Linked DNA regions of Prochlorococcus marinus str. MIT 1214. The main gene of each other region encodes a partner of the protein of the gene in region 4 in a complex. Links are inferred from orthologs where the notes say so. Each region holds a gene or a part of one and is shown on either strand. Other genes may lie near its edges. The genes, in order: O5639_RS08715, O5639_RS08640, nuoH and O5639_RS09335.

Region 1 (5,365 bases), 120 kb from region 4 along the record:
AAAGTTCTTGTTGAGGGATGAATTCGACCATGTCTTTGCTTGGGGGGGAAGCATCCTGCAATTGCATAAGAAAGGTCTTGAGTTCCAGAGTATGGTCCATTTTCAGCTAGATCATTTTTTATTTTTCTTGCAATACGCCTAGATCGTTTTTCTTCGCCTAATTCATATATTAAATCAGCTAGATTTTGCTCAGAGAGAGTTTCAATAAGTTCGGCTGCACTTGAACCCTCTTTGGGATTCATACGCATATCTATTGGACCATTTAAACGAAAGCTAAAACCTCGTGAAGGCTCATCAAGTTGATGACTACTAACTCCAAGATCCGCTAGGACACAAATGGCTTGTTCGTGATGTGAAAAGTCTGCGAAGTTTGTAGAGATTATTTCTATTCTTGTTCCGAATTTAATTAATTTTTTTGATGCTGCTTTTATAGCCATTGGGTCTTGATCCAGCCCAATAATTTTGATTCCAGGGAAATTTTCGAGTATTTGAGCGGAATGTCCCCCGCCTCCAATGGTTGCATCAATAATTAATCCTTTTTTTGTTAATTCACTTGGTAATTCCTTTAATGAGCGAATTATTTCTTTCCCCATTACAGGGATATGATTAAAGTTAGAACTTGAACTAATTGGCCCTTCTTTCATAAGTTTTTACTAGTATCTAGACATTGCTTTGGTTGGGCCCAATGACGCAGCTTGAAACGCGTACTGAGCCAATGGTGGTCAACTTTGGGCCACATCATCCATCAATGCATGGGGTATTGCGATTAGTAGTAACCCTTGATGGAGAGGATGTTGTTGATTGTGAACCAGTTATTGGTTACTTGCATCGAGGGATGGAGAAAATTGCTGAGAATAGAACAAACGTTATGTTTGTTCCTTACGTGAGTCGCATGGATTATGCGGCTGGTATGTTTTATGAAGCCATTGTTGTTAATGCCCCTGAGCGTTTAGCAAATATAAAGGTACCCAAGAGAGCAAGTTATATCAGAGCGATAATGCTTGAGTTAAATAGGATCGCTAACCATTTGCTATGGTTAGGTCCATTTTTGGCTGATGTCGGAGCTCAAACTCCTTTCTTTTATATTTTTAGAGAAAGAGAGATGATTTACGATTTATGGGAGGCTGCAACTGGTCAGAGATTGATTAATAATAATTATTTCCGTATTGGCGGCGTTGCATGTGATTTGCCTTGGGGTTGGTTAGAAAAATGCAAAGATTTTTGTGACTGGTTTGGTCCAAAAATTGATGAGTATGAAAAATTGATTACTAATAATCCTATTTTTCGTAGACGTATAGAAGGTTTAGGAGTTATAGGAAAAGAGCAAGCGATTAACTGGAGTCTTTCTGGCCCAATGCTTAGGGCGGCAGGTGTCCCGTGGGATTTGAGAAAGGTAGATCATTATGAATGCTATGACGATTTTGAATGGGATATTGCATGGGAGAAAGAGGGTGATTGTTATGCAAGATATAGAGTTCGTATTGAAGAAATGAGACAGTCATTAAAAATATTACGACAAGCTTGTGAGATGATTCCTGGGGGGCCAACAGAGAATCTTGAGGCACAAAGAACAGTTGAGGGGAAAAAAGGTGATTTATCGGGCTTTGATTATCAATATGTAGCCAAGAAAGTTGCACCGACTTTTAAGATTCCTAATGGTGAATTATATACACGCCTTGAGTCTGGAAAAGGAGAGATAGGAGTATTTATTCAAGGTAATAATGATGTAACCCCTTGGCGGTTTAAAATTAGAGCAGCTGACTCAAATAATTTGCAGATACTTCCTCACATACTTAAGGGAGCCAAGGTCGCTGATATAATGGCAATCTTAGGTTCGATTGATGTGATTATGGGTTCTGTTGATAGATAGGTTTTTGGACAAGCGTAATCCTAGAGAATGGTTATGTTTGAAACGAACAGTTCGTTTTGGTGAAACAGATGCTGCAGGTGTGGTTCACTTTCTTGAATTATTTAGATGGTGTCATGAAACTTGGGAAGAAAGTTTAGAAAAATATGGAATAGCTTTGAAAGATATTTTTCCTACAAACGAAATCAATACAAGCCAACTAGATGTAGCTTTACCAGTTGTTCATTGTGAAGCAAATTATTTTCAACCACTTTATGTTGGAGATACTATAAATATTGAACTTGAAACAGAGAAGATAAATGATTCTTCATTTGTACTTCGATTTGAATTTAAAAAGAATGAAGAGCAAATCGGTACGATAAATATAAAACATGTATCGATAAATCCAATTACTAGAAAAAAATGTGCATTATCTAAACAAATAAATTTGTGGCTTCATGAATCTAGTTCGAATTTTTAGTTAATAGGTCTATTAAAGGCTATCCAATCTTGCCATTTTTTTATTTCCCATTTTTTATTGATATTTCTTGAAAGTTTTGGACAATCGTACCAGTTCAGTGGTTTTTTGGATGGTTGCCAGTCTTCAATGAGATCATTCAGAAGTGAAATGATTGGATATCTATTGAGTTCTTTCTCTTTGAATTTTGTTAAGGCAACTAAACGTTGTCCCCATTTCTTGTCACTAACTCCTAGTACAAAAATATCTTGAATTGGGATTTGATTTTTTGAGATTATTTTCATTAATTCCATTTCGATATCTTCTGGAAAAATCGTTTCACCGCCCGAATTTATAGCTGAATCTCTTCTACCTAGGATTTGTATTGCTTTTCTATTGTCGAGAGTGATGTATTGTGCTAGATCGCCTGCTTCCCACCATCCATTTGAGTCTTTAATTGATTCGAATTTATTATTCTTCCATTTTGAAGTTGCAATCCTACTGGTTTTAATCTTAAGTGAATTTCTTTTGTTGATCTCTATCTCAACATCTTCGAGAGGGAACCCAACACTATTACTTCCATTTAAAAAGTCTTTAGGACTAAGACAAGTCACCATTGCTACTGTTTCGGTGGCCCCATAACAAGGAGCTAAATTAATAGACTTTCTGCGTGCTTTTTCAGCAAGGTCTATAGGGATGGAAGCTCCTCCAACCCATATCACAGCAAGGGATTGAAGCCATTTTAAACCATCAGTATTATCTATCAAAGATAATAATTGAGTTGGAACTAGGGATGTAATTAATGGACGTCTATGTTTATTAGTTAATGCTTCACTAAATTGCTTAAGTTGAAAAGGTTTATGCATTATAGAATTTGAAATCCAGTAATACCCAGATTCCCAAGTCTGATGTCTCCACCATGGCATGAAACCACTTATATGATGTAAAGGTAGTGAATTGAGAATGATGCATTCATTTGGCTTAAGGCCATGATTCTTTAACCACTTTCCGGTTGATAAAGCCGAATTCGTGAGATTTTTAAGTGATTGTAAACAAAGATTTGGCCCTCCAAGGCTGCCCCCGCTTGAAATGATTATTCCTTCTCCTTCAGGTAAGGTTGACGATGTGGGGATTTTCGTTTGATCTTTTGGAGGCGCTAGATATACCCAGTTATGCTTTTCAAAATTCTTTAAAATTTCTTTTGAACAGTCCAGGTTTTTTTCAGGAATACATTCTACAACTGCAATTTTGGTCATACGGCTTCCCAGACTAATTTCGGATTGTTGTTGAAGAGTGGGCCTTTTGGGCACCATCCAGGTGCAAGTCCAGGTGCACAAGGATTTCCCCCTTTGACTTGTCTGGCAGCGAGGTGATTAACCCACCTTCTCCCAATACCAGTTTCAAAAGCTGTGCTTATGACTGTTTGACTATCTTCTTGTTCTATTTCTTTTAACAGTAATCTCGGATCACCATCTAATGCAGGGCGACGTATTTTCCAACTTTTCCATGTTTTTCGTAAATATGGAAATTCAACCAAAGATTCATCTAGTGCGATTGGAATTTGAGTGGCCAATGAAAATAAACCTTCAATATCTTTTGATGGGAGTGGCTGTTCAATCCATTCCAAACGAGGTTCGTTTTTGAGTTCGTTAATCCATTCTTGTGCTTTTTGGCGACTCCAACCTCCATTTGGATCAATTCTAAGTTTAAAATTATTTGGTAAAATGTCTAAGATTTTTTGTAATGTTTTTTCTTCCTTAAAGTTATTTTCTAGGTGAGATACTTTCCATTTTATTGTACAAGAACTTTTCTTCTCATTTGATTCATCTATATATTTACGTATTGACTCTAATGGATCAATATCTGTAGGTAAAAGATAAGCTGATTTTGCGACGTCAAAACCTTCAAGATTTAACTTCCTTTGAGTGAGATTTTCTAAATCGGCTAAGCAGGATCCTAATCCGAAAGCAAGTGCTCCTGGCAATTCAAATAAATAATTTTCTATTGAATCTTTTGTAGTTTGTTTCCCAATAAAATTAAGACTTTCGATACTCTTTTGTAATTCCTTTTTCTCAATAGGTGAAACTTCCCCCCATCCGTAATTTCCATTTGAGTCTTTTATTTGCAACAATAAACCTACCTTGTTATGAATAATTCCTTGCGAGGTTATTAACTTTCTTGTTAGTTGAAATGAAAATGGCTTGATATTAATTATTAATTTCATGATTCAATAAAATCAAAAATTAATTATAAAAAAATGAGGATATAGCAAAACCTATACTCAAGCATAAACCATTAATTGTCTGAAAGCGTAAAGCTAAAAACTTACTGTTTTTAATACGCTCAGGTTGGTTGTGATGTCTTTTAATTAATTTAATAAGATCTATGCCTGAAGGAAGGCTAATTAAACATAAAAGAGTCGTTATTGGCCATATTCCAAGTAGTACAGGTAGTAATTCTAATAAAAATATTAGACCAACGAACCACGGTAAAAATTCTGCCGCTCGATGAGTGCCTAAAATAACTAAGGGTGATTTTTTACCGACAGCAGCATCTTGATTGATTTGATGAAAATGCGAACAGAATAGAACTAAAGTGGTCGCCATTGCTGGACCTGCTCCAACCATCAGTGCTGTTCCCCAGGGGATGGTATGAAAATTGGATTTTGGAGAAACAACAATTAGTGCCGCAGCTGTAGCAAGCGGGCCAAAGGCAATCCAGCAGAGGGGTTCTCCCAACCCCTTATATCCCAGCCTAAATGGTGGCCCTTGATATAAATATCCAAGGAAACAACAAAGTAAGACCAAAAAAAGTACTGTTATTTTACTTTTTAGAGCAAGGATAAATATGATAAATAAACCCAATAAAAGAGAAAAATATGCAACTCGACTTACAGTGGTTTTATTACCTGTTAAAGCTACTACAGAGTGGAATTTGTATTTGTCAACTCCAGTTTCATCGTCAAAAAGATCATTGGTAAGATTCTCCCAAAGCAAAATCAAGATAGAGGCAATTAGAAAACAGATGAATTGCCCCAGACGAATATTGCCGCTATTCCCTAG
Region 2 (5,583 bases), 130 kb from region 4 along the record:
GCCTTTCTATGCTTTACCAATGGATTTTGAGTGGGTTGATATTGGTAAAGTCCCAGATTATTGGAGGGCAATAAGAAATGTTCTTAAAGGTGACGTTAGACAGGTTGAAATACCTGGAAAGCAGGTGAGGCCTGGGATCTATACTGGTTTAAATGTTGCAGCTAATTGGGATAAAATAAATGTGAAAGGACCTATATATGTTGGTGGAATGACAAGGATTGAAGATGGTGTAACTATTGTTGGTCCTTCTATGATTGGTCCGAGTTGTTGTATTTGTGAAGGTGCAACAATTGATAATTCAATAATCTTTGATTATTCACTAATTGGGCCAGGAGTACAACTGGTAGAGAAGTTAGTTTTTGGTAGATATTGTGTTGGCAAAGAAGGTGATCATTTTGATTTACAGGAAGCAGCTTTAGATTGGTTAATAACTGATGCTAGAAGACAGGACTTAGGCGAACCCTCACCTCAGCAAAAAGCAATGGCTGAATTATTAGGTACTGATCTGATTGGTTCTTCTAATTAATATTTGCTCTATCTAGAATTAGAGGTATTTCTTGTTCTGCTTTAACTGCCATAATGTGAACACCTTGAGCTATGGATAGAAATCTTTTTACTTGCTCAGCAGCAATTGAGATACCTTCATCAATAGGGTTTGATGAACTTTCAAGTCTTGAAATAATTGATTTGGGTATGCATGCTCCTGGTACTACACGATTTATGAATTGAGCATTTTTGGCAGATTTAAGCAGAAAAACCCCAGCTAAAACAGGCATTTTCATAGGATCTGTTATTTCATTGCAAAATCGTTCAAGTACTTTAGGGTCCATGACCATTTGTGTTTGAAGGAAATTTGCACCCGCTTTTTTTTTGAGTTCAATTCTTCTTCTTAAACCATCAAATCCCTTGCAATTTGGATCAGCTGCAGCTCCAGCAAACAATTGAGTTGGACCATCTGGTAAGAAATCAGATACTGGATCAATTCCTTTGTTAAGTGATGTGACTTGACTAATAAGTTCTATTGAGTTGAAGTCTTGAACTGATTTGGCTTGAGATTGGTCTCCGACTCGTACAGGATCACCAGTTAAACAGAGGATATTTTTGATTCCCAAAGCATGCGCTCCAAGTAGTTCAGCTTGTAATGCGATTCGATTCCTATCCCTACATGATAATTGCAAAACTGGTTCAAGATTTGCCTCTAAAAGCAGCTTGCATAAGGCTAGGCTGCTCATTCGCATGATTGCTCTGCTGCCATCTGTAACATTAAAACCATGCACAAGGCCTTTTAATTTCTCGGCTTTTGAGAGCGCTAAAGCTGTATCACCACCCCTAGGAGGCATGATTTCAGCAGTAATAGCTGATAAGCCAGATTCGAGACGATTTTGAAGTTTCGATTTCACATGTATTTTTTACTAGATAATTACTATCGGTGATGAAAGGCCCTAATCTAAGTAGTATTAATTAATGAGTTGTGAGTGAGGTGAATGTTTACAGGAGAGATCGCTAATTCGTCCCACATGGGACTCTCAGCTAGGGAAATGGAGATTATTGGATTAGTTGCTGATGGCCTCACTAATCAAGAGATTGCTGAAAAACTGACAATCAGCAAAAGGACTGTAGACAATCATGTTAGCAATATGTTTACAAAAACAGGTTCAAAAAACAGGGTGGCTTTATTGAACTGGGCAATGGATCATGGGAAAATTTGCAGGGATGGGTTCAATTGTTGTTCATTGCCAGATGAAACACCTTCGTAGAAGATCTAATTATTTTTGTCCTCATTTATGACTGATAAGTTCATTAGAGAAAATTCAATTGAAGATAGCTCAAATAACTTTGCATATGCAATACAAGCCTCCTTATCACTACAAGTGAAGCGAAGGACACCTTCCGTATCATAAAGACCATACAAGTTATACCTCTTGCAAAGGATGCATTGCTCGCTGGAAGTCAGTAGTTATGATTGTAAAGACAATCTAAAGGACGATTGGCCTTTTTGCTTAGGACCCTTTGATTTTGATCCGATCTTTTACAGATAATTGAGAAATAGGTGTCTTTGCAAGAGAAGCATTGCTTAATAATTTGATCCCTGTTATCTCTTGCCCACACCATGAGGGAACTTGAATTTCTTCGGATTCAGAATTCAATTCAATTTCAGCAATTTTCAAGGAAAAATTGGACTCATCAAAAAGATCAACTACCCAATTTTTCTTATTTATTTTTAACTGATAACGAGTTTTAGTAATTTTATATTTTGATAATTTTATTAATTCGATGGCATCTTTTAATGGAATTGAATATTCAAACTCGTGGTTTATTAACCCATTTAATGAAGATTTTAATGTGATGTATGCTTTTTTATTGTCTATTATTCTTACTCGAGTAGCCCATTCATCTACATTTGAATTTAAGTAGGCTTGACTAAAAGCTTCACTGAGTATGACCTGAGATTTCCAATCTTCATTTTCAACCAAGAATCTTCTTTCGATTTCTATCCCCATAATTTAGTTTTTATTCCTCTCATTAAGGCTGCTAGCCCAATGAAGTTTTTGAGTGATTGTCTTATAATAAGAAAGATTTTCATCTAAAATTATTATTGAGGTTGAATGATTAGATTTCTTTATTAAGCATGTATCATTAGCTTCGATTAGACATCCACTCGAACCATCTAACCATAACTTTATTTTTTGCTTCTTTTCTTTTATAGGTTTTATTAGTAATTGAGATTCAGGAGGAACTACAATCGGTCTACTTGCTAGGCTCATTGGACATATAGCACTTACGATTATCGCATCCAAAGAAGGGTGGATTATTGGCCCTCCTGCAGCCATGGAGTAAGCGGTAGAACCTGTTGGTGTCGAGAAGATAAGGCCATCTCCTTTGAATTGGTCAATTGCCTCACCATCAATTTCAAGTGCAAGGCTGCAAGTTGGTGCAATTTCGTCTGAGCAAGATCGTAAATATAAATCATTTAGAGCAAAAAATGATTTTTTAATTGTGCTTTCATTATTGATTTTTTCTTTAAATACAGTTGCTTCAAGCATCATTCTTTTTTGTATATTAAAACTATTATTTGAAACTCTTTCCCAAAAATTAGCTTGCTTTAAGATATGACGATCGTGTGTCAAAAAGCCTAGATTTCCTCCCACATTGAAACTTAAAATAGGTATGTTTTTGGGGGATAAAAATCTGGCAGCTCTTAAAACTGTTCCATCACCTCCTAAAACAAGAGCGATTTCCGGCAAGATATCAGATAATGAAAATAGTTGATTAACATTATTGGTTTCATTGCTTATTTCTGAAAATAAGACTTTTTTCCCATAACCTTCAATTATTTTCTTACAATTTAGGGTTTCTTGATATGCAGTATCGCTATCTGATCTATATAAGATCCAGATCAGATTTGTTGTCATTGATAATACCTACCATTTGAGTAGATTGAAACTTTCCATATCAATAGTAACTCTATTTCTATACAAAGAAAGTAGTATTGCTAGCCCAACAGCAGCCTCGGCGGCGGCTACTGTGATAACAAAAATTGAAAATACTTGTCCTCTAATTATTGATCCGTCTATATATGATGAAAAACTCATAAGATTTATATTTACTGCGTTTAACATTAATTCAATACTCATTAAAACTCGCACAGCATTTCGACTATTAATTAATCCCCAGACACCTGTACAGAAAAGAAATGCAGCGACTATAAGATAAGCTTGAAGAGGTACTGGACCAATAGAATTTTCTAACATCTTTATAAAGTAAATTTTATATAGATAATTGAATTCATTTTATACTATTTTCGGAAAGCAGAGGAAGTTTCTTATCAATTAAGGACTTTTGATTCTTTGAATCATTTATATCATCTTTTGGAATTGTGACATCTCTTCTTGCTAATACAATTGCTCCAATCATAGCCATTAATAAGAGAATCGAAGCAAGTTCAAAAGGTAACAAATAATCTGTGAATAGATGTTCACCAATTCTCTCAGTTGCCTCTTCACCAATTGAGGTTGGTCCAGGTAAGTTCCATTTAGTGGTAATGCTAACTCGCAATAATAAAATTAATAATCCACCGCAAACTCCACCAGATAACAATTTTCTAGTTTTAAGACCTTCCATTGGTTTTAACTTTTCTTTCTTATTAACCAACATAATTGCAAATAATATCAAAACATTTACAGCTCCTACATATACAAGAATTTGAGCTGCAGCGACAAAACTAGCATTTAGTAAAAGATATAAACCTGCTACAGCCATAAAGACTCCGCCTAATAAAAATGCTGAGTAAACAATATTCTTTAATAAAACAACTGCTAAGCTTCCAGAAACTATGACAGCACTAAGAATTAAAAAGCAAATTAATTCTGTTGAATAAGCGATATTCATTAATTAGTAGAATTTAATTTATTTGGAACCATATCGGATGAATTATTATTAACTTCTTCTTTTGATCTCTCTGCTTGTAGCTCTTTTATAATTTGAGTTGGAAGTTTACCTGCTCTTTTTTGGTTCGCAGGCAATTCATGAGGGTCCATTATGCCCTCGGGTAAATAAGCTAATTCTCTTAAAGGTATAACTGATGGATCTGAAGTTACACTCGTTGGTAGTCTTCCAAGAGCAACATTATCGTAGTTAAGACTATGTCTATCGAATGCAGCCAGTTCATATTCTTCTGTCATTGATAAGCAATTTGTAGGGCAATATTCAACGCAATTTCCACAAAAAATACATGCACCAAAGTCAATAGAATAATTTCTCAACTCTTTTTTCTTGGTTTCTTTATTCATTACCCAATCAACAACTGGTAGATTAATTGGGCAGACCCTTACGCAAACTTCGCAAGCGATACACTTATCAAATTCATAATGAATCCTTCCTCTGTAACGCTCAGAGGGAATTAGTTTTTCGTAAGGATATTGAACAGTTATAGGCCTTCGGCGCATGTGGTCGAAAGTGACGCCTAGCCCATCAATTAAATATTTCGCTGCACTAACAGCTTCTTTAGTGTAGTCGGCAACTTTTTCAAGGAAACCAAGCATATTAAATTTACTGCCGGCGGCCTCTATTTACATTAGTCATTATACAGTTTTTTTCAAGTAATTGTAGGTACTTTTACTTAAAAACTAGCAATTGTGTTGCTTTTCTTTTATCCGCCAAATGTCATTGGAAATGCCAATTTAAGAGAAGCAGTGACAAGTAAATTTACCAACGAAATAGGTAAAAGAAACTTCCATCCTAAATCAAGTAGTTGATCAATGCGAACTCTTGGAGTGGTCCATCTCAATAAGATTGCTAAAAAAACCAGTAAATAAGCCTTGAGGATTGTCATGACAATTCCAAGAGACGCAGCAATAATTTGAACTAATGGATTATCAATTGAAAGTCCTATCAAAGATGAAAACCAATCAATTGAGATTGGAAAACCCCATCCCCCTAAATACAGAACGGAAACAAGTAAAGCAGATAAAACAAGATTTATGTATCCAGCTAAGTAAAATAGAGCAAATTTCATACCTGCATACTCAGTTTGATAACCAGCGACAAGTTCTTCTTCTGCCTCCGGTAAATCAAAAGGTAGTC
Region 3 (5,367 bases), 130 kb from region 4 along the record:
TGCAGCGACAAAACTAGCATTTAGTAAAAGATATAAACCTGCTACAGCCATAAAGACTCCGCCTAATAAAAATGCTGAGTAAACAATATTCTTTAATAAAACAACTGCTAAGCTTCCAGAAACTATGACAGCACTAAGAATTAAAAAGCAAATTAATTCTGTTGAATAAGCGATATTCATTAATTAGTAGAATTTAATTTATTTGGAACCATATCGGATGAATTATTATTAACTTCTTCTTTTGATCTCTCTGCTTGTAGCTCTTTTATAATTTGAGTTGGAAGTTTACCTGCTCTTTTTTGGTTCGCAGGCAATTCATGAGGGTCCATTATGCCCTCGGGTAAATAAGCTAATTCTCTTAAAGGTATAACTGATGGATCTGAAGTTACACTCGTTGGTAGTCTTCCAAGAGCAACATTATCGTAGTTAAGACTATGTCTATCGAATGCAGCCAGTTCATATTCTTCTGTCATTGATAAGCAATTTGTAGGGCAATATTCAACGCAATTTCCACAAAAAATACATGCACCAAAGTCAATAGAATAATTTCTCAACTCTTTTTTCTTGGTTTCTTTATTCATTACCCAATCAACAACTGGTAGATTAATTGGGCAGACCCTTACGCAAACTTCGCAAGCGATACACTTATCAAATTCATAATGAATCCTTCCTCTGTAACGCTCAGAGGGAATTAGTTTTTCGTAAGGATATTGAACAGTTATAGGCCTTCGGCGCATGTGGTCGAAAGTGACGCCTAGCCCATCAATTAAATATTTCGCTGCACTAACAGCTTCTTTAGTGTAGTCGGCAACTTTTTCAAGGAAACCAAGCATATTAAATTTACTGCCGGCGGCCTCTATTTACATTAGTCATTATACAGTTTTTTTCAAGTAATTGTAGGTACTTTTACTTAAAAACTAGCAATTGTGTTGCTTTTCTTTTATCCGCCAAATGTCATTGGAAATGCCAATTTAAGAGAAGCAGTGACAAGTAAATTTACCAACGAAATAGGTAAAAGAAACTTCCATCCTAAATCAAGTAGTTGATCAATGCGAACTCTTGGAGTGGTCCATCTCAATAAGATTGCTAAAAAAACCAGTAAATAAGCCTTGAGGATTGTCATGACAATTCCAAGAGACGCAGCAATAATTTGAACTAATGGATTATCAATTGAAAGTCCTATCAAAGATGAAAACCAATCAATTGAGATTGGAAAACCCCATCCCCCTAAATACAGAACGGAAACAAGTAAAGCAGATAAAACAAGATTTATGTATCCAGCTAAGTAAAATAGAGCAAATTTCATACCTGCATACTCAGTTTGATAACCAGCGACAAGTTCTTCTTCTGCCTCCGGTAAATCAAAAGGTAGTCTCTCGCATTCAGCTAATGCACAGATCCAAAAAATAATAAAACCTACAGGTTGTCGCCATATATTCCAGCTAAGAAAACCAGCAGTATTTTGTTGATCAACTATATCAATAGTACTTAATGAATTGCTCATCATAACTATTGCCAAAACCGCTAGCGCTAGTGGAATTTCATAACTAATTGATTGAGCGGCAGCTCTAAGTCCTCCTAGCAAAGAATATTTATTGTTAGAAGAGTAGCCACTCATCAGAAGACCAATAGGTTGAATACTACTTAGGGCAATCCACAAAAAGATTCCTATGCCTACATTGCTAATTAAAAGATTTTGACCAAAAGGAACAATTAACCAAGATAAAATTACCGGAACTAAAACTAGTATTGGACCAACTGTAAAAAGAACACTGTCTGCCCTTGCCGGGATAATGTCTTCTTTTACTAAAAGTTTCAAACCGTCTGCCATTGGCTGAAGAATACCAAGTGCACCTGCGTATTCAGGACCAATTCTCTGTTGAGCTGCTGCAGAAATTTTTCTTTCAAGCCAAACTGTTACTAATACACCAACGACAGCTGACACCAATACCAAAAGCATTGGAAGTGGTATCCATAAAAGATGTGCTAATTCATGAGATAAACCAAGTTTCTGAATACCTTGGGTAAAACTCATTTCAAGGTCTATACCTGAATTCACTTCTGAGATTTAATCTATTAACAAGATTAGTGTAATTTTGAATTAATTTTATAGTCGAAAAAAATAAATTCCAAATTATCTGCTCTCAAGAGGCTGCCAATTTCTGATTTTTGCTCCTTCATAAATTTGTGATGGTCTGAAAATTCTATTTGCTCCAAGTTGTTCTCTCCAGTGAGCCAACCAACCAGCAACTCTGGAAATCGCAAAAACGGGTGTAAACAAGTCTCGAGGAATACCAAGCTTTCGATAAACAAGTCCAGAATAAAAGTCAACATTTGGGAATATACCTTTTGGCCCTAATTTAGAAATAGCCTCTTCTTCAAGTGCTTTAGCTACTTCATACATTTCATCTTTACCAAATTCTGAGAAAAGTTCTTCTGCGAAGGCTTGTAATATTGTTGCTCTAGGGTCTTTGACGCGATACTCCCTGTGCCCAAAGCCCATGATTTTTCTTTTTTTTGCAATTGCATCATTGAGGAATGAAGAGGCTTTATCAGGTCTTCCAATTTCTTCTAGCATTGCTATAACATCTTCATTGGCCCCTCCATGAAGAGGACCTGCCAATGTCCCAACGGCAGAAGCTACGACAGCATAAGGATCAGTTAGTGTGCTAGCAGTTACTCTTGCGCTAAACGTACTTGCATTGAGACTGTGTTCGGCGTGGAGAATTAAGCATCTGTCAAACACTCTTGCTGCAAGAGGATTTGGCTCCCTCTCAGTTAGCATATAAAGGAAATTGGAAGAATAAGGTAAATCATCCTGAGGTTGAATTGGATCATCTCCTTTTCTTATTTGCTCGAAAGCGGCAACCATAGTTGGAATTTTTGCAATTAACCTAACTACTGCGTCGTAGATATATTTTGGATTATCAATTGCTCTACGTGAATAGAAGAGGCCTAGAGATGCAGCACTTGCTTGCAGAGCATCCATAGGATGTCCTGATTCTGGAAAACACTTGAGCATATCTCTAATTCGAAAGCTCACTCTTCTATGCATTTGAACATCTTTTTCAAATTTCTGAAGCTCATTTTCAGTGGGAAGTTCTCCCCATATCAAGAGAAATGCAGTTTCTAAAAAACTACTTTTTTGGGCTAGCTCAGATATTGGATAACCTCTGTAGTTCAGCCTTCCCTCTGTCCCATTGATCTCGCATATCCCTGAATTGGTTACTGGAACCCCTTCCAGGCCTGGCTTTAGAACCACATTAGTTGTCTTTTGTTCGTTATCTATGGCTTTAGCTCCTGCAAAATAATTTTCTGTTCAATTCGAAAAAATAATTTTCAACTTGAACTTTATTGTATAGAATTAAACTATATGTAGAATATAGCACTTAAAACTTATTATTAACTTGTTTTCAAGTTGATTTCAACTTTAATGAAGTCTGAATAATTAATTGTAGGGACTGCAATTGAGATATCAATATTTTTAGGGGACGTTAGCTGATTTCCTAGCATAGTTTTGAATAAGATATATGGATAAAAATTGTTTAAAACTGTATTAGTTTTTTCTTCTCCTAAATGTATTCTCAGGACATCATTAAAATCATTAGCTTCATCTATCTTCTGTTCATTAGCTGAATAATATTGTAAGTAATTAATATTTTCAAAATTTGAAATAGAAGATAAGTTTTGACTCCAAATGTAAGTCTCTTCATCTTCTTCAACAATTGCCTCAATGTTTTCTTTTAGCGCATATCTTTCATTTTCATCTGTACTGATTTTTGACCAGATCTCTAGCTTCCTGTTTTTGAAATCTAGATTTGAACTGGAAAATTTATCTTTTTTAAGAACATCACTTATCTCTGTTTTGCTCGTATCAGATTTCCTAGTTAAAACCAACCAGTCTTTATCATTTATCCAAATTAAATTTCCTTTAGAGTTTTCAAGAATTATTTTAAAAAGGTTAGAATAATCAAATGTTGTTGATTCCTTGATAAGAGATGCTATAAGATTTTGATATGGATGGCCAGCATCTTTGCTGAAATACTGCTTGGGATTATCAATTAATATTAAATCTTCAGACAATTCAGATTCATTTTTTATGTCAACTAAATTATAGTTAATATCTTTAACAGGCATTTTAGTTTTAACATCATAAGATAGTATTCCTTCAATATTTAGTATATTTTTCTCTAGATTGATAGAAGATATTAAATGATCTATCTGATTGATCTCAAATAAATTTTCTTCTTGACCTATTAGATTTAATATCTTCTTTGGAGACATTTCTAATAATAATATCCCATCTTTCAGATTCTCTTTTAATTGAATATTCTTATACCTTTCTTTTGTATTTAATATATTACTATCTGATTTCTCTATTGAAGATTGTATAATTTCTGGGTTGGATGCTATTAAAAGATTATCTTTGTCATTTAGAATGAAGACTGAGTTATTGGAATTAACTTTTTTTGAAATTATTTCTGTTTTTGATTCGCTTGATTTATTACTTGGCTCATTACTCTCATCAATAATGTTTGATCCTAAAATAGATTCTAATTCTTTTTCAATATTTATATCTTCTTTTATTGCTAAAATCATAATCCAATTATTTAGAGTTTGGTTATTTGAATTAAATACAGCAAAGCTCCCATAATCTCCTACCCATTTTGAAATATCTTCTGCAAAATCAAGACTAATTAATTTAAAAGAAGAATCTCTAATAAAACTTATTTTTTTATTTATAATATTTTTACTAAATTGAGATTGATAATTTTCGATGTATTTTGGAAGTAAAGATGGATTCAGTTTCCAGTGAAAAACGAGATCAGGATTGTTTGGTATATATTTCGAGGAAACCGGAGCATTGAATGATTTTTCATTGAACTTTGGGATTTGCTTGAGTGGCTTATTCCGCCAGATGAATATCCCGGTGAAAATTGATAAAATTATTATTCCTGATATTAAAAAATAAGATATTCGTGATTTCATTTTTTATTATTTGTGCATTTGTATACTTTTTGAGCTTTGATAATAGAAAGGTTAATCTTTACTTACATTTACTTACAATCTTGAATATGAACCAGAATATTCCTTTAAATATATCTCCAAAAGAGTTAAATAAAATCTTAGAAGATGATTCTTCTGAAAAACCATTCATTGTAGATGTGAGGGAGGATAATGAAATTGCTATTGCTTCATTTTCATTTTCAGTATTACATCTTCCTTTGAGTCAGGCTGCAAATTGGTCAGCAAAAATAGGTGAACTGTTACCGAAGGATCAGCCTATTGTTGTCGTCTGCCATGCGGGTGTGAGAAGTCTGAATTTTGGTGTTTGGCTTTTAGAACAAGGAATAACTAAAAGTGTTT
Region 4 (5,539 bases):
GATAAATACTGGCTTTAAAAAAACCAACAGACAATAAATGACTGTTGGTTTTTAAGTTATTTCAAATAAATAGTATTTTTCTAGTTAAAACTAACCAGCGTTACCAATACCAGTGTATGAACCGTAAAAGAAAATACCAAGAACAAAAATAACAGCAGTGCCACCTGCAGTAGCTACTAACCATAAAGGCAGTGCTCCCTCTGTCCACCGTCTTTCCCAGGAGACTGCAGGCATACCATTTGAAAGACGATCTCCTGCTCGTCCATCAGGTCCTTTTAATTTGCTCATGATAAAGAGATTTAGTTAAAGAAGTAACTGGAAAAAAGAATTCCCATTACAAAAACAAGTAAGAGTCCAAGATAAAGACTTGTTCGGTTTAATTCAACCGGAACTTTATTTGGATTTGGATTGACTTGCATGGATAATAAAGCAATCAGATGAAATTTGGTTATTTCAGACGCGTGTCCAGTTCAGCCTTGGAATCAAAGCGCTGAACAACAACAGGAGCTTTGCTTTCTCCAGCCTGAAAATACGTATCTGGTCTAGGAGTTCCAAAAGCGTCGTAGGCAAGCCCAGAAGACACAAATAAAAATCCTGCCACGAAGATCGCAGGAAGTGCCACTGCATGGATAATCCAATAGCGGACACTAGTAATGATCTCAAAAAACGGGCGTTCCCCGGTAGAGCCGGCAGCCATAGCCTCACTTAATCAGCTCAGTGATCTTATCAAGCGAAACCAAAAGAAAGGATATCTGTTGCAAGGTGGTTACACAGAGTCATGGAAATCATCAAAAATTTATGATTTCACCCCTGCCATCGCAATAAATTCCCCCTTTCTCCAAATACAAATCCCTTAGGGCTGTCAATATTAGAATCGTCCACAAATAAAATTCTGATGAAATTTGTTGGAACAGATTCACCCACAGGGTCTTTTTTCCAAGTTTTTCCATCATCATTACTCACCAATAAAGTTCCGTTTCCTCCAGCGGCCCAAATGGACTTAGATGGATCCCAAACAAGATCTTGATAGTTATAACCGTTTACGATTGGGATGATGGGCTTAGACCAAGAGTCGATATCAGCAGGATCTGCATTAAATCTGATTTCAGCCCCTCTAGAAAGCATCCATAAATCCCCATTTGGCTGCTCACCAACACTTTGAACTCTCTTGCTACTTGCTCTTTGATGAGGGCTCCATGACTCCTCTCCTGGGCTTAGAACTGAGAAAAAGTTACCAAGGCTACTAACACTTATATAACCACCTTTATTTGTTCGTCTTAATTCTCTTATACCTCCAGAACCAGATGTATCCAAAACTATTGCTTCCCAGTTAGTTCCTGCATCAGTAGTTTTATAAATTGCTCCAGCGGTAGTGGCTAATTCAGCAGTATCAGTATCAATTGTTGTTATCAAGTATGGATCACCTGGCAAATTATTTCCAAGGTCTAGACGAGTCCAATTTTTTCCTCCATCAGATGAATGAAGAATCAATCCTGGTTGGCCTGCTATCCACCCTTCTTGCCCTTTGAAATCAATACTAATTAAACGAAAGTTCCCTTCGCTTGGAATGTCCAAATTTCTTTCTTTCCAGGTAATCCCTCCATCATTTGTTTCTAGGATCAACCTATTTGTGCCAACCAAGAATCCATTTTTGTCATCTACAAAGTCAACATCTAATGGATTTGCTTCAGTGTCTAGATCAACTAAGGACCAGGGACTTGATGATCCTATTGAAGCATTGCTAACAGTACATCCACTAAGAGCAACTCCAACTATCAAGACAAGAGTCAAATTAATGAAGTTTGAAAACAGGCGTTTCATTTCAAAGAATAAAGAGAGAGAAAACAGGCAGCTGCTAAAGCCAGACTTCCAAAAATAAGAACGTTTTTCTGGCCTGAAGGAAGTTTATTAAATCCAAAGCCATAAGTAAGGTTTTCTTCAAATCCACTAGGCTTTGACTTGGGTCCAATATCCTTGTATCCACTAAATCCTACCCGACAGACTGGACATCTAAAATTCTCTCTATCTATGTCTAAGAATGACGTTCCTGGTTCAATTTTTAGCTTTTTTATACCTTCAACAGGGTCATAAATAAAACCACAGCTCATGCACTCAAATCGATTAAATTTTGGATCAAAGTCATCAATTGAATTTTTTGGTTCAAATGAAACAACTTGATTTTGTTTTTCATCAGAATTCAAATCCTCAAAAGAGTTTGAATTAGTTTTGGTGTCTTCACTCACAGTTTTCACTTTCACATATAACAACTCTATGGCACTAATCTAGGAAATGACTGTCAGAATGATATTGAAATCAGTAATTCATTCATGTTTTCCCTTCAGGGTTATGAGTATTTTTTAGGATTTCTTCTTATTTCTGGAGCAGTTCCCATTCTTGCTCTCACAACCAATAAGCTAATAGCTCCTAAAAGCAAAGCAGGAGAGAGGCAACTTACATATGAATCAGGCATGGAGCCCATAGGAGGGGCATGGATCCAATTTAATATTCGTTACTACATGTTTGCACTTGTTTTCGTTATATTTGATGTAGAGACGGTGTTCCTTTACCCATGGGCAGTTGCATTTCACAAACTTGGGTTACTAGCATTTATAGAAGCACTTGTTTTTATCACAATACTTGTTGTGGCTTTAGCATATGCATGGAGAAAAGGTGCCCTTGAATGGAGTTAAATCCCTTGAAAAAAACTCCTTCTTCTGAAGCAGTAAGAAACCTGAGAGAAGCTTCCTGCGCCCCCGTAGGGGCTCCCACAGTCACTAATGATCTAAGCGAAAATATAATCCTAACTAGCCTTGAAGATCTTCACAATTGGGCAAGATTAAGCAGTCTATGGCCTCTTCTTTATGGGACTGCTTGTTGTTTTATTGAATTTGCAGCTCTAATTGGATCTCGATTTGATTTTGACAGATTTGGATTAGTCCCAAGAAGTTCTCCTAGACAAGCAGATCTACTTATAGTGGCTGGCACTGTCACAATGAAAATGGCACCTGCTCTTGTAAGGCTTTATGAACAAATGCCAGATCCAAAATATGTAATTGCAATGGGAGCTTGCACTATTACTGGTGGCATGTTCAGCGCAGATTCAACTACTGCAGTTAGAGGTGTGGACAAATTAATTCCTGTTGACCTCTACCTTCCTGGATGTCCTCCAAGACCAGAAGCAATCTTTGATGCTGTAATTAAATTAAGAAAAAAAGTTGCCAACGAATCAATTTCAGAGAGATCAAAGATTACTCAAACTCATAGGTATTTAACTATCCCTCATAAAATGAACAGATCTGAGTCAAAAGTAAATGGAAAATACCTAAAAGCGAAAACACAATTAATTGCTTTAAATCCCTCCTTATCAGAAGAGTTTGATCAATCGTTAAAAGAAATCCAAAAAATATCTGAGGAACTTTCAAGCGATTGAAAATCTCTTATTAAAAAACTATGAAAAATGAATCAGAAATAGTGGTTGAAGAAAAAACCTCAGCTCCAATAAGTGATTGGCTTTCAAACAAAGGATTTGAGAACCTTCCTCTTCCAGAAGACCACCTAGGTGTTGAAGTTATAAAAATCATGCCAAGCAATCTATTGCCAATAGTTGAAGCTTTAAAAAATGATGGATTTAATTATCTTCAATGCCAAGGTGGATATGATGAGGGCCCTGGTTTAAATATTGTTTGTTTTTATAATCTAATAGAAATTAGTGAAATAAAAAAAGATATTGCACCCCGCGAAGTAAGACTAAAAGTATTCCTATCTAGAGATGGGGACTTAACTATTCCTAGCTTGTATGGCCTTTACAGAGGTGCCGATTGGCAAGAACGAGAAACATTTGATATGTATGGTGTTAAATTTAAAGGTCATCCGCATCCAAAAAGGCTTTTGATGCCTGAAGATTGGAAAGGATGGCCACTTAGAAAAGACTATATTCAGCCAGATTTTTATGAAATGCAAGATGCATACTGATTTATTTACTTTTTTTATATCTTCTATAAAACCTCATTATTGCTAAAGCGAGACTCCTAGGATCATGTCTCAAAGTTGGAGTAGCCTTTGAACCCTGAAGAGAAGCTAGATACACCTTATAACCCTTCGACAGAAGATCTATTTTATTGCATTTGACTGGTTCAGCACCTTTTGATTTGTAGTAATCAACCAATGGGGATGGTTCTAACTCATCTTGAGCAAGGATTGAATTAAATATTTTCTTTGTAATTCCTCTTGATGCCAATTGAGCTTCTATAGCCCTCACATGACCAGTAACATCAAGTCCATCAGTTTCTCCTGGTTGAGTCATCAAATTACATATATACAATTTTGGGACTTTGCTCCTCTCAATCGCTTCGACTATTTCAGGGACAAGAAGATTTGGAAGGATTGAAGTATAAAGACTTCCTGGACCTATCAAAATAATTTCAGCATTTCTGATGGCTTCCAGAGCTCTTGGCAAAGCTGGGGGCGCTGAAGGATAACAACCAATTCTGATTATTGGTAAGCGAGCTTTTCCAATAGCGGATTCACCATCAATTCGGTCACCATTTTCAAGTTCTGCCCACAATCGAACGTCTACATTAGTAGCTGGTACAACTTGACCCTGAACAGAAAGAACACGACTTGAAGCAGTAATTGCAGTCTCTAAACTTCCAGTTATCGCAGTTAAGGCAGATAAGAAAAGATTCCCAAAACTATGGCCTTCAAGACCACTGCCCGAAGGAAAGCGATACTGAAAAAGACCTTTTATAAGAGGCTCTTCCGTTGCTAAAGCTGCTAAACAATTTCTTATATCTCCTGGAGGCTGAACACCCAGCTCCCTCCTAAGCACTCCACTACTTCCTCCATCATCTGCAACAGTCACTATTGCTGTAATACGGCTGCTATATCTTTTTAAGCCTTTTAACAATGAAGATAAACCTGTACCACCGCCAATAGCAACAATAGTTGGCCCCCTATTTAATCTTTGTTTAGCTCTTAACGCATCAACCAAAAAAGTATCTTTTTTTGAGCCTAAAGCCTGCTTAATAGATTCAAAACTTCTTCCTTGCCCCCAAATTAAAAGAGATATTCCTATCAAAAAAACTATTGGTCCAGAAATAGTTCTAGGTAAAAAATTAGTTATGAATCCTAAAAACAAAAAAAGTATTTCAACAACCCAATAAATTGGGCGTAGATCAGCCCAAATCGAGGCCCCAATCAAAGCAATTAATAATCCCAAACCAGATGTAATCATCCATCTTTTGACAACTAGCCCTGGCAAAAGCCATCGGATAGCTCTTTTAAAGCGAGCGTAAAGATTAAAAGACAAACTATCGCAAAAGCTTTTACGCAAAGTCGATCTTCTTAATTTTCTTTTTCTTCTTTTTTTCAATGGATTCAGGTTTGAGAAAATTACAACAAATAAAACTAGATAATTAATTCACATAAGCTCTAATTAAACTTCCCAATTCACATATCTCATACAAAATGAGATAGCCAAACAAACCTTAGGAGAGAGTGTGCCAAAAAACACTCAAGTGATGTTGATGAAAGATCTCAG

Evidence for each region.
Region 1: the proteins of O5639_RS09335 (region 4) and O5639_RS08715 are in contact, whole or in part, in a cryo-EM structure (PDB 6ZJN), measured with the Thermus thermophilus proteins. The link is inferred for Prochlorococcus marinus str. MIT 1214 from one-to-one orthologs. Residues at the interface, in WP_096411116.1 of Thermus thermophilus: Glu45, Ser46, Asn48, Pro50, Ala51, Gly52, Glu53; in WP_223903221.1 of Thermus thermophilus: Met26, Thr27, Asn29, Gly31, Pro32, His34.
Region 2: the proteins of O5639_RS09335 (region 4) and O5639_RS08640 are in contact, whole or in part, in a cryo-EM structure (PDB 7NYH), measured with the Escherichia coli proteins. The link is inferred for Prochlorococcus marinus str. MIT 1214 from one-to-one orthologs.
Region 3: the proteins of O5639_RS09335 (region 4) and nuoH are in contact, whole or in part, in a cryo-EM structure (PDB 6KHJ), measured with the Thermosynechococcus vestitus proteins. The link is inferred for Prochlorococcus marinus str. MIT 1214 from one-to-one orthologs. Residues at the interface, in WP_126986108.1 of Thermosynechococcus vestitus: Gly6, Tyr7, Glu8, Tyr9, Phe10, Gly12, Phe13, Leu14, Ile16, Cys17, Ser18, Pro21, Ala24, Leu25, Ala27, Ser28, Leu31, Arg32, Pro33, Ser35, Arg40, Leu41, Thr42, Thr43, Tyr44, Glu45, Ile51, Gly53, Ala54, Trp55; in WP_126985484.1 of Thermosynechococcus vestitus: Gln8, Lys26, Trp29, Leu30, Pro33, Met34, Met37, Leu38, Leu83, Ile84, Phe85, Lys86, Glu87, Asp88, Val89, Leu90, Pro91, Ala92, Thr100, Ala104, Val107, Ile108, Phe111, Leu112, Tyr114, Ile115, Ile125, Ser126, Leu128, Phe133.

The regions. Positions count from the first base shown.
Region 1 is NZ_CP114777.1:1,581,348-1,586,712, forward strand. The notes cover bases 1-2,777. They hold O5639_RS08715 (NAD(P)H-quinone oxidoreductase subunit H), read left to right. Parts: upstream 1-685; coding sequence 686-1,870; downstream 1,871-2,777. Other genes in these bases: rsmH (16S rRNA (cytosine(1402)-N(4))-methyltransferase RsmH), read right to left, coding at 1-644; O5639_RS08720 (acyl-CoA thioesterase), read left to right, coding at 1,875-2,327; O5639_RS08725 (AMP-binding protein), read right to left, coding at 2,324-2,777. In the rest of the region: more of O5639_RS08725, read right to left, coding at 2,778-3,559; menC (o-succinylbenzoate synthase), read right to left, coding at 3,556-4,527; menA (2-carboxy-1,4-naphthoquinone phytyltransferase), read right to left, coding at 4,547-5,365.
Region 2 is NZ_CP114777.1:1,564,591-1,570,173, forward strand. The notes cover bases 2,589-5,583. They hold O5639_RS08640 (NADH-quinone oxidoreductase subunit J), read right to left. Parts: upstream 4,390-5,583; coding sequence 3,787-4,389; downstream 2,589-3,786. Other genes in these bases: O5639_RS08630 (NAD(+) kinase), read right to left, coding at 2,589-3,413; nuoK (NADH-quinone oxidoreductase subunit NuoK), read right to left, coding at 3,423-3,752; ndhI (NAD(P)H-quinone oxidoreductase subunit I), read right to left, coding at 4,389-5,042; nuoH (NADH-quinone oxidoreductase subunit NuoH), read right to left, coding at 5,150-5,583. Also shown: O5639_RS08610 (nucleotidyltransferase family protein), read left to right, coding at 1-526; O5639_RS08615 (methylenetetrahydrofolate reductase), read right to left, coding at 519-1,400; O5639_RS08620 (helix-turn-helix domain-containing protein), read left to right, coding at 1,485-1,757; O5639_RS08625 (CYTH domain-containing protein), read right to left, coding at 2,001-2,501; more of O5639_RS08630, read right to left, coding at 2,505-2,588. UniProt on the Escherichia coli protein: NDH-1 shuttles electrons from NADH, via FMN and iron-sulfur (Fe-S) centers, to quinones in the respiratory chain. The immediate electron acceptor for the enzyme in this species is believed to be ubiquinone.
Region 3 is NZ_CP114777.1:1,568,800-1,574,166, forward strand. What follows is about bases 1-2,779. They hold nuoH (NADH-quinone oxidoreductase subunit NuoH), read right to left. Parts: upstream 2,060-2,779; coding sequence 941-2,059; downstream 1-940. Other genes in these bases: O5639_RS08640 (NADH-quinone oxidoreductase subunit J), read right to left, coding at 1-180; ndhI (NAD(P)H-quinone oxidoreductase subunit I), read right to left, coding at 180-833; O5639_RS08655 (citrate synthase), read right to left, coding at 2,135-2,779. In the rest of the region: more of O5639_RS08655, read right to left, coding at 2,780-3,262; O5639_RS08660 (DUF3352 domain-containing protein), read right to left, coding at 3,403-4,989; O5639_RS08665 (rhodanese-like domain-containing protein), read left to right, coding at 5,076-5,367. UniProt on the Escherichia coli protein: NDH-1 shuttles electrons from NADH, via FMN and iron-sulfur (Fe-S) centers, to quinones in the respiratory chain. The immediate electron acceptor for the enzyme in this species is believed to be ubiquinone.
Region 4 is NZ_CP114777.1:1,698,266-1,703,804, reverse strand. The notes cover bases 1,058-4,008. They hold O5639_RS09335 (NAD(P)H-quinone oxidoreductase subunit 3), read left to right. Parts: upstream 1,058-2,327; coding sequence 2,328-2,690; downstream 2,691-4,008. Other genes in these bases: O5639_RS09320 (gluconeogenesis factor YvcK family protein), read right to left, coding at 3,974-4,008; O5639_RS09325 (NAD(P)H-quinone oxidoreductase subunit J), read left to right, coding at 3,451-3,972; nuoB (NADH-quinone oxidoreductase subunit NuoB), read left to right, coding at 2,681-3,430; O5639_RS09340 (rubredoxin), read right to left, coding at 1,818-2,243; O5639_RS09345 (photosynthesis system II assembly factor Ycf48), read right to left, coding at 1,058-1,821. Outside these bases: mtnP (S-methyl-5'-thioadenosine phosphorylase), read left to right, coding at 1-18; O5639_RS09360 (photosystem II reaction center protein J), read right to left, coding at 91-288; O5639_RS09355 (photosystem II reaction center protein L), read right to left, coding at 300-419; psbE (cytochrome b559 subunit alpha), read right to left, coding at 449-697; more of O5639_RS09345, read right to left, coding at 805-1,057; more of O5639_RS09320, read right to left, coding at 4,009-5,371; O5639_RS09315 (ABC transporter ATP-binding protein), read left to right, coding at 5,499-5,539. UniProt on the Escherichia coli protein: NDH-1 shuttles electrons from NADH, via FMN and iron-sulfur (Fe-S) centers, to quinones in the respiratory chain. The immediate electron acceptor for the enzyme in this species is believed to be ubiquinone.